Regions from separate parts of the Robertmurraya sp. FSL R5-0851 genome, predicted to be linked through region 2. Evidence: a T-box and tRNA genes for the amino acid it is inferred to sense, from the RefSeq annotation. Region 2 holds a T-box; the other holds one or more tRNA genes.
What was found. The T-box of region 2 lies ahead of leuS (leucine--tRNA ligase). A T-box ahead of a tRNA ligase gene usually reads a tRNA of that ligase, here a tRNA-Leu.
Positions count from the first base shown of each region.

Region 1: it encodes a tRNA-Leu, which carries the amino acid that the T-box ahead of leuS (leucine--tRNA ligase) is inferred to sense. The anticodon was not compared.

Region 1 is NZ_JBBOOE010000001.1:93,528-97,944, reverse strand. Features, by position in the region: rRNA gene MKX65_RS00525 (16S ribosomal RNA) at 1-1,530, opposite strand, end outside; tRNA gene MKX65_RS00520 (tRNA-Ala) at 1,697-1,772, opposite strand; tRNA gene MKX65_RS00515 (tRNA-Pro) at 1,794-1,870, opposite strand; tRNA gene MKX65_RS00510 (tRNA-Arg) at 1,884-1,960, opposite strand; tRNA gene MKX65_RS00505 (tRNA-Leu) at 2,046-2,134, opposite strand; tRNA gene MKX65_RS00500 (tRNA-Gly) at 2,145-2,219, opposite strand; tRNA gene MKX65_RS00495 (tRNA-Leu) at 2,253-2,337, opposite strand; tRNA gene MKX65_RS00490 (tRNA-Lys) at 2,383-2,458, opposite strand; tRNA gene MKX65_RS00485 (tRNA-Thr) at 2,467-2,542, opposite strand; tRNA gene MKX65_RS00480 (tRNA-Val) at 2,612-2,687, opposite strand; rRNA gene rrf (5S ribosomal RNA) at 2,696-2,811, opposite strand; rRNA gene MKX65_RS00470 (23S ribosomal RNA) at 2,890-4,417, opposite strand, start outside.
Region 2 is NZ_JBBOOE010000001.1:3,579,915-3,584,331, forward strand. Features, by position in the region: gene leuS (leucine--tRNA ligase) at 1-2,377, opposite strand, end outside; T-box leader at 2,431-2,649, opposite strand; gene MKX65_RS18405 (3-hydroxybutyrate dehydrogenase) at 2,746-3,522, opposite strand; gene MKX65_RS18410 (GntP family permease) at 3,536-4,417, opposite strand, start outside.

The DNA of each region.
Region 1 (4,417 bases), 3.5 Mb from region 2:
ACCTTCCGATACGGCTACCTTGTTACGACTTCACCCCAATCATCTGTCCCACCTTAGGCGGCTGGCTCCTTACGGTTACCCCACCGACTTCGGGTGTTACAAACTCTCGTGGTGTGACGGGCGGTGTGTACAAGGCCCGGGAACGTATTCACCGCGGCATGCTGATCCGCGATTACTAGCGATTCCAGCTTCATGTAGGCGAGTTGCAGCCTACAATCCGAACTGAGAGTGGTTTTATGGGATTGGCTCGACCTCGCGGTTTTGCTGCCCTTTGTACCACCCATTGTAGCACGTGTGTAGCCCAGGTCATAAGGGGCATGATGATTTGACGTCATCCCCACCTTCCTCCGGTTTGTCACCGGCAGTCACCTTAGAGTGCCCAACTAAATGCTGGCAACTAAGATCAAGGGTTGCGCTCGTTGCGGGACTTAACCCAACATCTCACGACACGAGCTGACGACAACCATGCACCACCTGTCACTCTGTCCCCCGAAGGGGAACGCCCTATCTCTAGGGTTGTCAGAGGATGTCAAGACCTGGTAAGGTTCTTCGCGTTGCTTCGAATTAAACCACATGCTCCACCGCTTGTGCGGGCCCCCGTCAATTCCTTTGAGTTTCAGCCTTGCGGCCGTACTCCCCAGGCGGAGTGCTTAATGCGTTTGCTGCAGCACTAAAGGGCGGAAACCCTCTAACACTTAGCACTCATCGTTTACGGCGTGGACTACCAGGGTATCTAATCCTGTTTGCTCCCCACGCTTTCGCGCCTCAGTGTCAGTTACAGGCCAAAGAGTCGCCTTCGCCACTGGTGTTCCTCCACATCTCTACGCATTTCACCGCTACACGTGGAATTCCACTCTTCTCTCCTGCACTCAAGTCTCCCAGTTTCCAATGACCCTCCCCGGTTGAGCCGGGGGCTTTCACATCAGACTTAAGAGACCACCTGCGCGCGCTTTACGCCCAATAATTCCGGACAACGCTTGCCACCTACGTATTACCGCGGCTGCTGGCACGTAGTTAGCCGTGGCTTTCTGGTTAGGTACCGTCAAGGTACCGGCAGTTACTCCGGTACTTGTTCTTCCCTAACAACAGAGTTTTACGATCCGAAAACCTTCATCACTCACGCGGCGTTGCTCCGTCAGACTTTCGTCCATTGCGGAAGATTCCCTACTGCTGCCTCCCGTAGGAGTCTGGGCCGTGTCTCAGTCCCAGTGTGGCCGATCACCCTCTCAGGTCGGCTACGCATCGTCGCCTTGGTGAGCCGTTACCTCACCAACTAGCTAATGCGCCGCGGGCCCATCTATGAGTGATAGCCGAAACCATCTTTCAGCTTTTCTACATGTGTAGAAAAGAATTATCCGGTATTAGCCCCGGTTTCCCGGAGTTATCCCAGTCTCATAGGCAGGTTGCCCACGTGTTACTCACCCGTCCGCCGCTAACCTTTGGGAGCAAGCTCCCAAAGATCCGCTCGACTTGCATGTATTAGGCACGCCGCCAGCGTTCGTCCTGAGCCAGGATCAAACTCTCCAATAAAGAGTAAGATTAGCTCTTAAAGTTAAAACGTTGGCTAGTGTATTTTTCAACACTAATCATTTTTTGTTGACGTATGATTTGTTTAGTTTTCAAAGAACAATTTCGCCTCGTTTTGAAGCGACTTTTCTATATTAACAGCACTTAATTGTGTTGTCAATAGTTTTTTTGGTGGAGCCTAGCGGGATCGAACCGCTGACCTCCTGCGTGCAAGGCAGGCGCTCTCCCAGCTGAGCTAAGGCCCCATTAAATAATTAGTAGGATCATGGTCGGGAAGACAGGATTCGAACCTGCGACCCCTTGGTCCCAAACCAAGTGCTCTACCAAGCTGAGCTACTCCCCGATTAAAACTAATATGGCGCGCCCGAAAGGAGTCGAACCCATAACCTTCTGATCCGTAGTCAGACGCTCTATCCAATTGAGCTACGGGCGCATATTTTTTAATTTACCAATCCAATTGATATGGATGGATATTTTACTTCGTAATAACGAAAGCTATTTTACTTCGTAAAAAGCATTGGTGCCGAGGACCGGAATCGAACCGGTACGGTAGTCACCTACCGCAGGATTTTAAGTCCTGTGCGTCTGCCAGTTCCGCCACCCCGGCAAGTACGTTCTGGAGCGGAAGACGGGATTCGAACCCGCGACCCCAACCTTGGCAAGGTTGTATTCTACCACTGAACTACTTCCGCGTATAGTAATTATTTTGCTTGTGCAAAAAACTATGGTGCGGGTGAAGGGAGTCGAACCCCCACGCCTTGCGGCGCTAGATCCTAAGTCTAGTGCGTCTGCCAATTCCGCCACACCCGCATAATAATAATAAATGGAAAGTTATTTTGCTGAAGCAAAAAACTTTGGTGAGCCATGAAGGACTCGAACCTTCGACCCTCTGATTAAAAGTCAGATGCTCTACCGACTGAGCTAATGGCTCGGTATAAGTGGTGCCGGTGAGAGGACTTGAACCCCCAACCTACTGATTACAAGTCAGTTGCTCTACCAATTGAGCTACGCCGGCAAATAATGATAGTATTTTCATTTCGTGAATTTAAAATGAAAACTATTTTTCACTACGTGAAAAAAGTTTTGGTGGAGGATGACGGGATCGAACCGCCGACCCCCTGCTTGTAAGGCAGGTGCTCTCCCAGCTGAGCTAATCCTCCATATATATGCCTAGCGACGTCCTACTCTCACAGAGGGAAACCCTCAACTACCATCGGCGCTGAAAAGCTTAACTTCCGTGTTCGGTATGGGAACGGGTGTGACCTTTTCGCTATCGCCACTAGACTTGTATTAAGTTGAAGAAAATCATTCCTTCAAAACTAGATAATGAATGAAGAAGAAAGAAATACGTTTCATCGTAATTTGGTTAAGTCCTCGATCGATTAGTATCAGTCAGCTCCACACGTCGCCGCGCTTCCACCTCTGACCTATCAACCTGATCATCTTTCAGGGATCTTACTAGCTTGCGCTATGGGAAATCTCATCTTGAGGGGGGCTTCATGCTTAGATGCTTTCAGCACTTATCCCTTCCGCACATAGCTACCCAGCGATGCCTTTGGCAAGACAACTGGTACACCAGCGGTGCGTCCATCCCGGTCCTCTCGTACTAAGGACAGCTCCTCTCAAATTTCCTACGCCCACGACGGATAGGGACCGAACTGTCTCACGACGTTCTGAACCCAGCTCGCGTACCGCTTTAATGGGCGAACAGCCCAACCCTTGGGACCGACTACAGCCCCAGGATGCGATGAGCCGACATCGAGGTGCCAAACCTCCCCGTCGATGTGGACTCTTGGGGGAGATAAGCCTGTTATCCCCGGGGTAGCTTTTATCCGTTGAGCGATGGCCCTTCCATGCGGAACCACCGGATCACTAAGCCCGACTTTCGTCCCTGCTCGACTTGTAGGTCTCGCAGTCAAGCTCCCTTGTGCCTTTACACTCTACGAATGATTTCCAACCATTCTGAGGGAACCTTTGGGCGCCTCCGTTACTTTTTAGGAGGCGACCGCCCCAGTCAAACTGCCCACCTGACACTGTCTCCCACCCCGATCAGGGGTGAGGGTTAGAATTTCAATACAGCCAGAGTAGTATCCCACCGACGCCTCCACCGAAGCTAGCGCTCCGGCTTCTCAGGCTCCTACCTATCCTGTACAAGCTGTACCAAAATTCAATATCAGGCTACAGTAAAGCTCCACGGGGTCTTTCCGTCCTGTCGCGGGTAACCTGCATCTTCACAGGTACTATAATTTCACCGAGTCTCTCGTTGAGACAGTGCCCAGATCGTTACGCCTTTCGTGCGGGTCGGAACTTACCCGACAAGGAATTTCGCTACCTTAGGACCGTTATAGTTACGGCCGCCGTTTACTGGGGCTTCGATTCAGAGCTTCGCGTGAGCTAACCCCTCCTCTTAACCTTCCAGCACCGGGCAGGCGTCAGCCCCTATACTTCGCCTTGCGGCTTCGCAGAGACCTGTGTTTTTGCTAAACAGTCGCCTGGGCCTATTCACTGCGGCTCTTCTGGGCTATTCACCCTGAAGAGCACCCCTTCTCCCGAAGTTACGGGGTCATTTTGCCGAGTTCCTTAACGAGAGTTCTCTCGCTCACCTTAGGATTCTCTCCTCGCCTACCTGTGTCGGTTTGCGGTACGGGCACCTGTTACCTCGCTAGAGGCTTTTCTTGGCAGTGTGGAATCAGGAACTTCGGTACTATATTTCCCTCGCCATCACAGCTCAGCCTTATGCAAGTGGGATTTGCCTCACTTGCAGCCTAACTGCTTGGACGCGCATATCCAACAGCGCGCTTACCCTATCCTCCTGCGTCCCCCCATCACTCAAACGGTAATTTGGTGGTACAGGAATATCAACCTGTTGTCCATCGCCTACGCCTTTCGG
Region 2 (4,417 bases):
CAATCACTTTGCGAACAGTTTTCCCATCAATTTGCTCTTTAACGACTATATCATCCATAGCAATTTGCTCAAGTGCTTCTTTATTTGCATCAGACGGAACCATCAGCTTCGCCTTCACCTTGCCGTTAATTTGAACAACAATTTCTACTTCATCATCAACCAGCTTCGCTTCATCAAATGCTGGCCACGCTTCGTAAGAGATGCTTTCGCTATGACCTAATTTTGACCAAAGCTCTTCAGCGATATGTGGACAAATTGGTGCAAGCAATTTCACAAAGCCCTCCACATAGTCTCTTGGAAGCACAGGTGATTTATAAGCATCGTTAATAAATACCATTAACTGAGAAATCGCCGTATTAAAGCGTAATCCTTCAAAGTCCTCTGTCACTTTTTTCACCGTTTGGTGATAGACCTTTTCCAGACTCGAAGAATCAACCGGTTGAACCTTCTCTGCGATTTCACCATTCTCATCCACTAACAAGCGCCAAATACGGTCTAAGAAGCGGCGTGAACCGTCTAATCCTTGTGTTGACCATGCGATGGAAGCTTCAAGTGGCCCCATGAACATTTCGTATAAACGTAGAGTATCCGCACCATGAGTTCCAACGATTTCGTCAGGGTTTACGACATTCCCTTTGGATTTACTCATTTTTTCATTGTTTTCCCCAAGAATCATCCCTTGGTTAAACAATTTTTGGAAAGGTTCTTTCGTGCTTACTACACCGATATCATACAAAAACTTATGCCAGAATCGAGCATAAAGTAAGTGAAGAACCGCATGCTCTGCGCCACCGATATATATATCAACTGGAAGCCACTCTTTTAACTTTTCAGGATCTGCTAAAGCTTGATCATTCTTCGGATCAATATAACGTAAGTAATACCAGCAGCTACCTGCCCATTGTGGCATCGTATTGGTTTCACGTCGTCCCTTTTTCCCTGTTACAGGGTCAACTACGTTTACCCAGTCTTCAATATTCGCAAGTGGAGATTCCCCTGTTCCTGACGGACGAATTTCTGTCGTTTTCGGTAACATCAATGGAAGCTCTGAATCAGGGACAGCTGTCATTGTCCCGTCTTCCCAGTGAATGACTGGAATGGGCTCTCCCCAATAGCGTTGACGGCTAAATAACCAATCGCGTAAACGGTACGTAACCTTCTTCGTTCCGATTTCTTTTTCCTCTAACCAAGCAATCATACGAGAAATCGCTTCTTCTTTGTTCATTCCATTTAAGAAGTCCGAGTTTACATGCTCACCATCACCTGTGTAAGCTTCTTTTGAAACATCTCCACCTGCAACGACTTCCACAATTGGCAATTCGAATTTCTTAGCAAATTCGTAGTCACGCTCATCGTGACCTGGTACCGCCATGATCGCTCCTGTTCCATAGCTGACAAGTACATAATCAGCAATCCAGATTGGCATTTTCGCTCCATTAACCGGATTAATTGCATAAGCACCTGTAAATACACCTGTTTTGTCTTTAGCTAAATCGGTACGCTCCAAATCACTCTTACTTTTGATTTGTTCAATATATGCTTGAACCGCGTCACGCTGCTCAGCTGTCGTAATACTCTCAACTAGTGCATGCTCCGGTGCTATTACCGCATACGTTGCACCGAATAATGTATCAGGTCTTGTTGTAAAGACCGTGAACTGCCCGTCATTACCTTCAATATTAAAAGTAATCTCGGCACCTTCAGAACGACCAATCCAATTTCGTTGCATATCCTTTAAGCTATCTGGCCAGTCAAGTTCTTCTAAGTCCTCTAGTAAACGATCCGCATACGCAGTGATTTTTAATACCCACTGCTTCATTGGACGGCGTTCAACGGGATGACCACCACGTTCACTTTTTCCATCAATGACTTCTTCATTTGATAAAACCGTTCCTAGTGCTGGACACCAGTTTACGGCTACCTCATCAATATAAGCTAGGCCTTTTTCAAACAATTTTAAGAAAATCCATTGTGTCCATTTATAATATTCAGGGTCTGTCGTGTTCACTTCTCGATCCCAATCGTATGAGAAACCTAATGCCTTGATTTGGCGCTTAAATGTGGCAATATTTAATGCTGTAAATTCAGCAGGATCATTCCCAGTGTCTAATGCGTATTGCTCAGCCGGAAGACCGAACGCATCCCATCCCATTGGGTGTAACACATTATAACCTTGCGCACGCTTCATACGTGATAAAATATCTGTTGCTGTGTACCCTTCTGGATGCCCTACATGCAGTCCAGCTCCAGATGGATATGGAAACATATCTAACGCATAAAATTTGCGTTTACCTTTTTCTTCACTTGTTTGAAACGTCTTGTTAGCGTCCCAAAAGCTCTGCCACTTTTTTTCAATTTCTTGATGATTAAAGCTCACTTTTTATTCCTCCTAAAAATACTTGTTTAAACGCAAAAAATCCCGTCCCTATAAAAAGGGACGAGAGGATTATGTAGAATCTCCCGCGGTACCACCCACATTAGTGCACAAGTCACTCGCTTTATTATCCTTAACGCGGAATACGGCAAGCATTACTTTCTTTCACACTTGCGACTCAAAGGCGAGTTCATGGACACCTGGTTGACTTTCACCATCCGTCAACTCTCTACTTTCAGGTATTTCTCACTACTACTCCTTATCATGGTCACCACATATTTAAGTATGATGCTATTGTAGTGTATTTTCTAGCTCGATGCAAGTTGTGTTTTGTAGCATATGAAGATAAGGAGTAGAGTGTGTGCATTTTTTTATTGAACCGTATAGCCTGCGTCAATAACGACCGCTTGACCAGTAATCCCTTTTGCCGCTTCACTTGCTAGAAAAATCGCGTAACTCGCAATCTCGTCAACTGATAACAAGCGTTTTTGTGGGACGAGAGGGTAGAGAACATCCTCAAGAACTCTTTCAAGTTCCACCCCTCTAGTCTTGGCTAAATCTGCTAGCTGATTACGTACCAGTGGAGTATCTACGTAACCAGGGCAAAGAGCATTCACCGTAATTCCATGGGCTGCTGCTTCAAGGGCTGTTACTTTCGTTAACCCAATCACTCCATGCTTCGCACTATTATAAGCGGCTTTACCAGCGAACCCAACCAACCCGTTAATAGATGCCATATTAATGATTCTCCCGAAGCCTTGTTTTTTCATATGAGGCAACACATGCTTTGTTAACATAAATGGTGCCGTTAACATTACTTTTATCAACAGCTCAAATCTTTCTGTAGGAAAATCCTCAATATATGATACATGTTGAAGTCCTGCATTATTGATTAATACATCAATGGATCCTAAATGAGAAATCACATGGTCAATGGCAGCAATAATTTCATCTTCTTTTGTTACATCACATTTGATTCCTATTGCCTCATACCCTAGTCTTCGAAGCTCGTTTGCTGAGGCGATAACCACCTCTTCATTAACATCCGTTAAGACAATCTTTGCACCTTGCTCAGCAAACTTTCTACTAATCTCATACCCTATCCCCTGAGCCGCTCCCGTCACAAAAACAATTGATTGGTCCTTCATAAGAAACTCCTTTCTAGATTCCTACCCCTAAAGAGAACAAAATAATCGCCAGAATTACACCTAATGCAGGTACGATGACGGTTACTGCACCAACTGGATTGTAGGCATCCATATGACTTTCCCCACAAATGGCCCGTACAGTGGTGACCACATATCCGTTATGAGGGAGAGAGTCCAATGCTCCAGATGAAATAGCTACAACACGGTGGAGTGCTTCCGGGTTAACTCCCATATCCATGTAATGAGGCGCAAGTAATGGTAAGGCAATCGCTTGACCACCAGAAGCTGAACCGGTCATACCAGCAATGACACTTACGGCTATCGCACCGCCAATAAGAGGGCTTCCTGGAATGCTCGTCATAAAGTCAACAGCGACTCCAAATGCAGGAACGGCCTTTGCTACCCCACCAAATCCAACAACAGCAGCTGTATTTCCTATTGCAATTAATGCTCCAAGAGTCCCTTCTGAAACTGCACTCCAAAAGTTCTTAAAATACTTGCGGTTAAGGGCATACGTCGCGATCACACCGCCCAAAAGAGCAATGATTAGCGCCGATTGCTTTAAGGAATCATGGAAAATAAATGAAATCGCAAGAACCACAATTAACGGTAAAACACCCATTAACGGATTTGGAAGCTCTCTTTCTTCATTAACCGGATCACCATCACGTTCATCAAAGTGCTCCCCTTTTTCTACCGCTTTTGAAATCATGCGCTTTAGCCACCAATAACCAAAAATCATCATAAATATGGCAACAATTAAGCTAACTTCCCAACCCGCATAAGGAGAAGTATTCAAATAATCAATTGGAATCCAGTTTTGAATTTCTGGTGAGCCTGCAGAGGTCATCGTAAAGGTAACCGATCCAAAGGCTAATGCTGCAGGGATGAAACG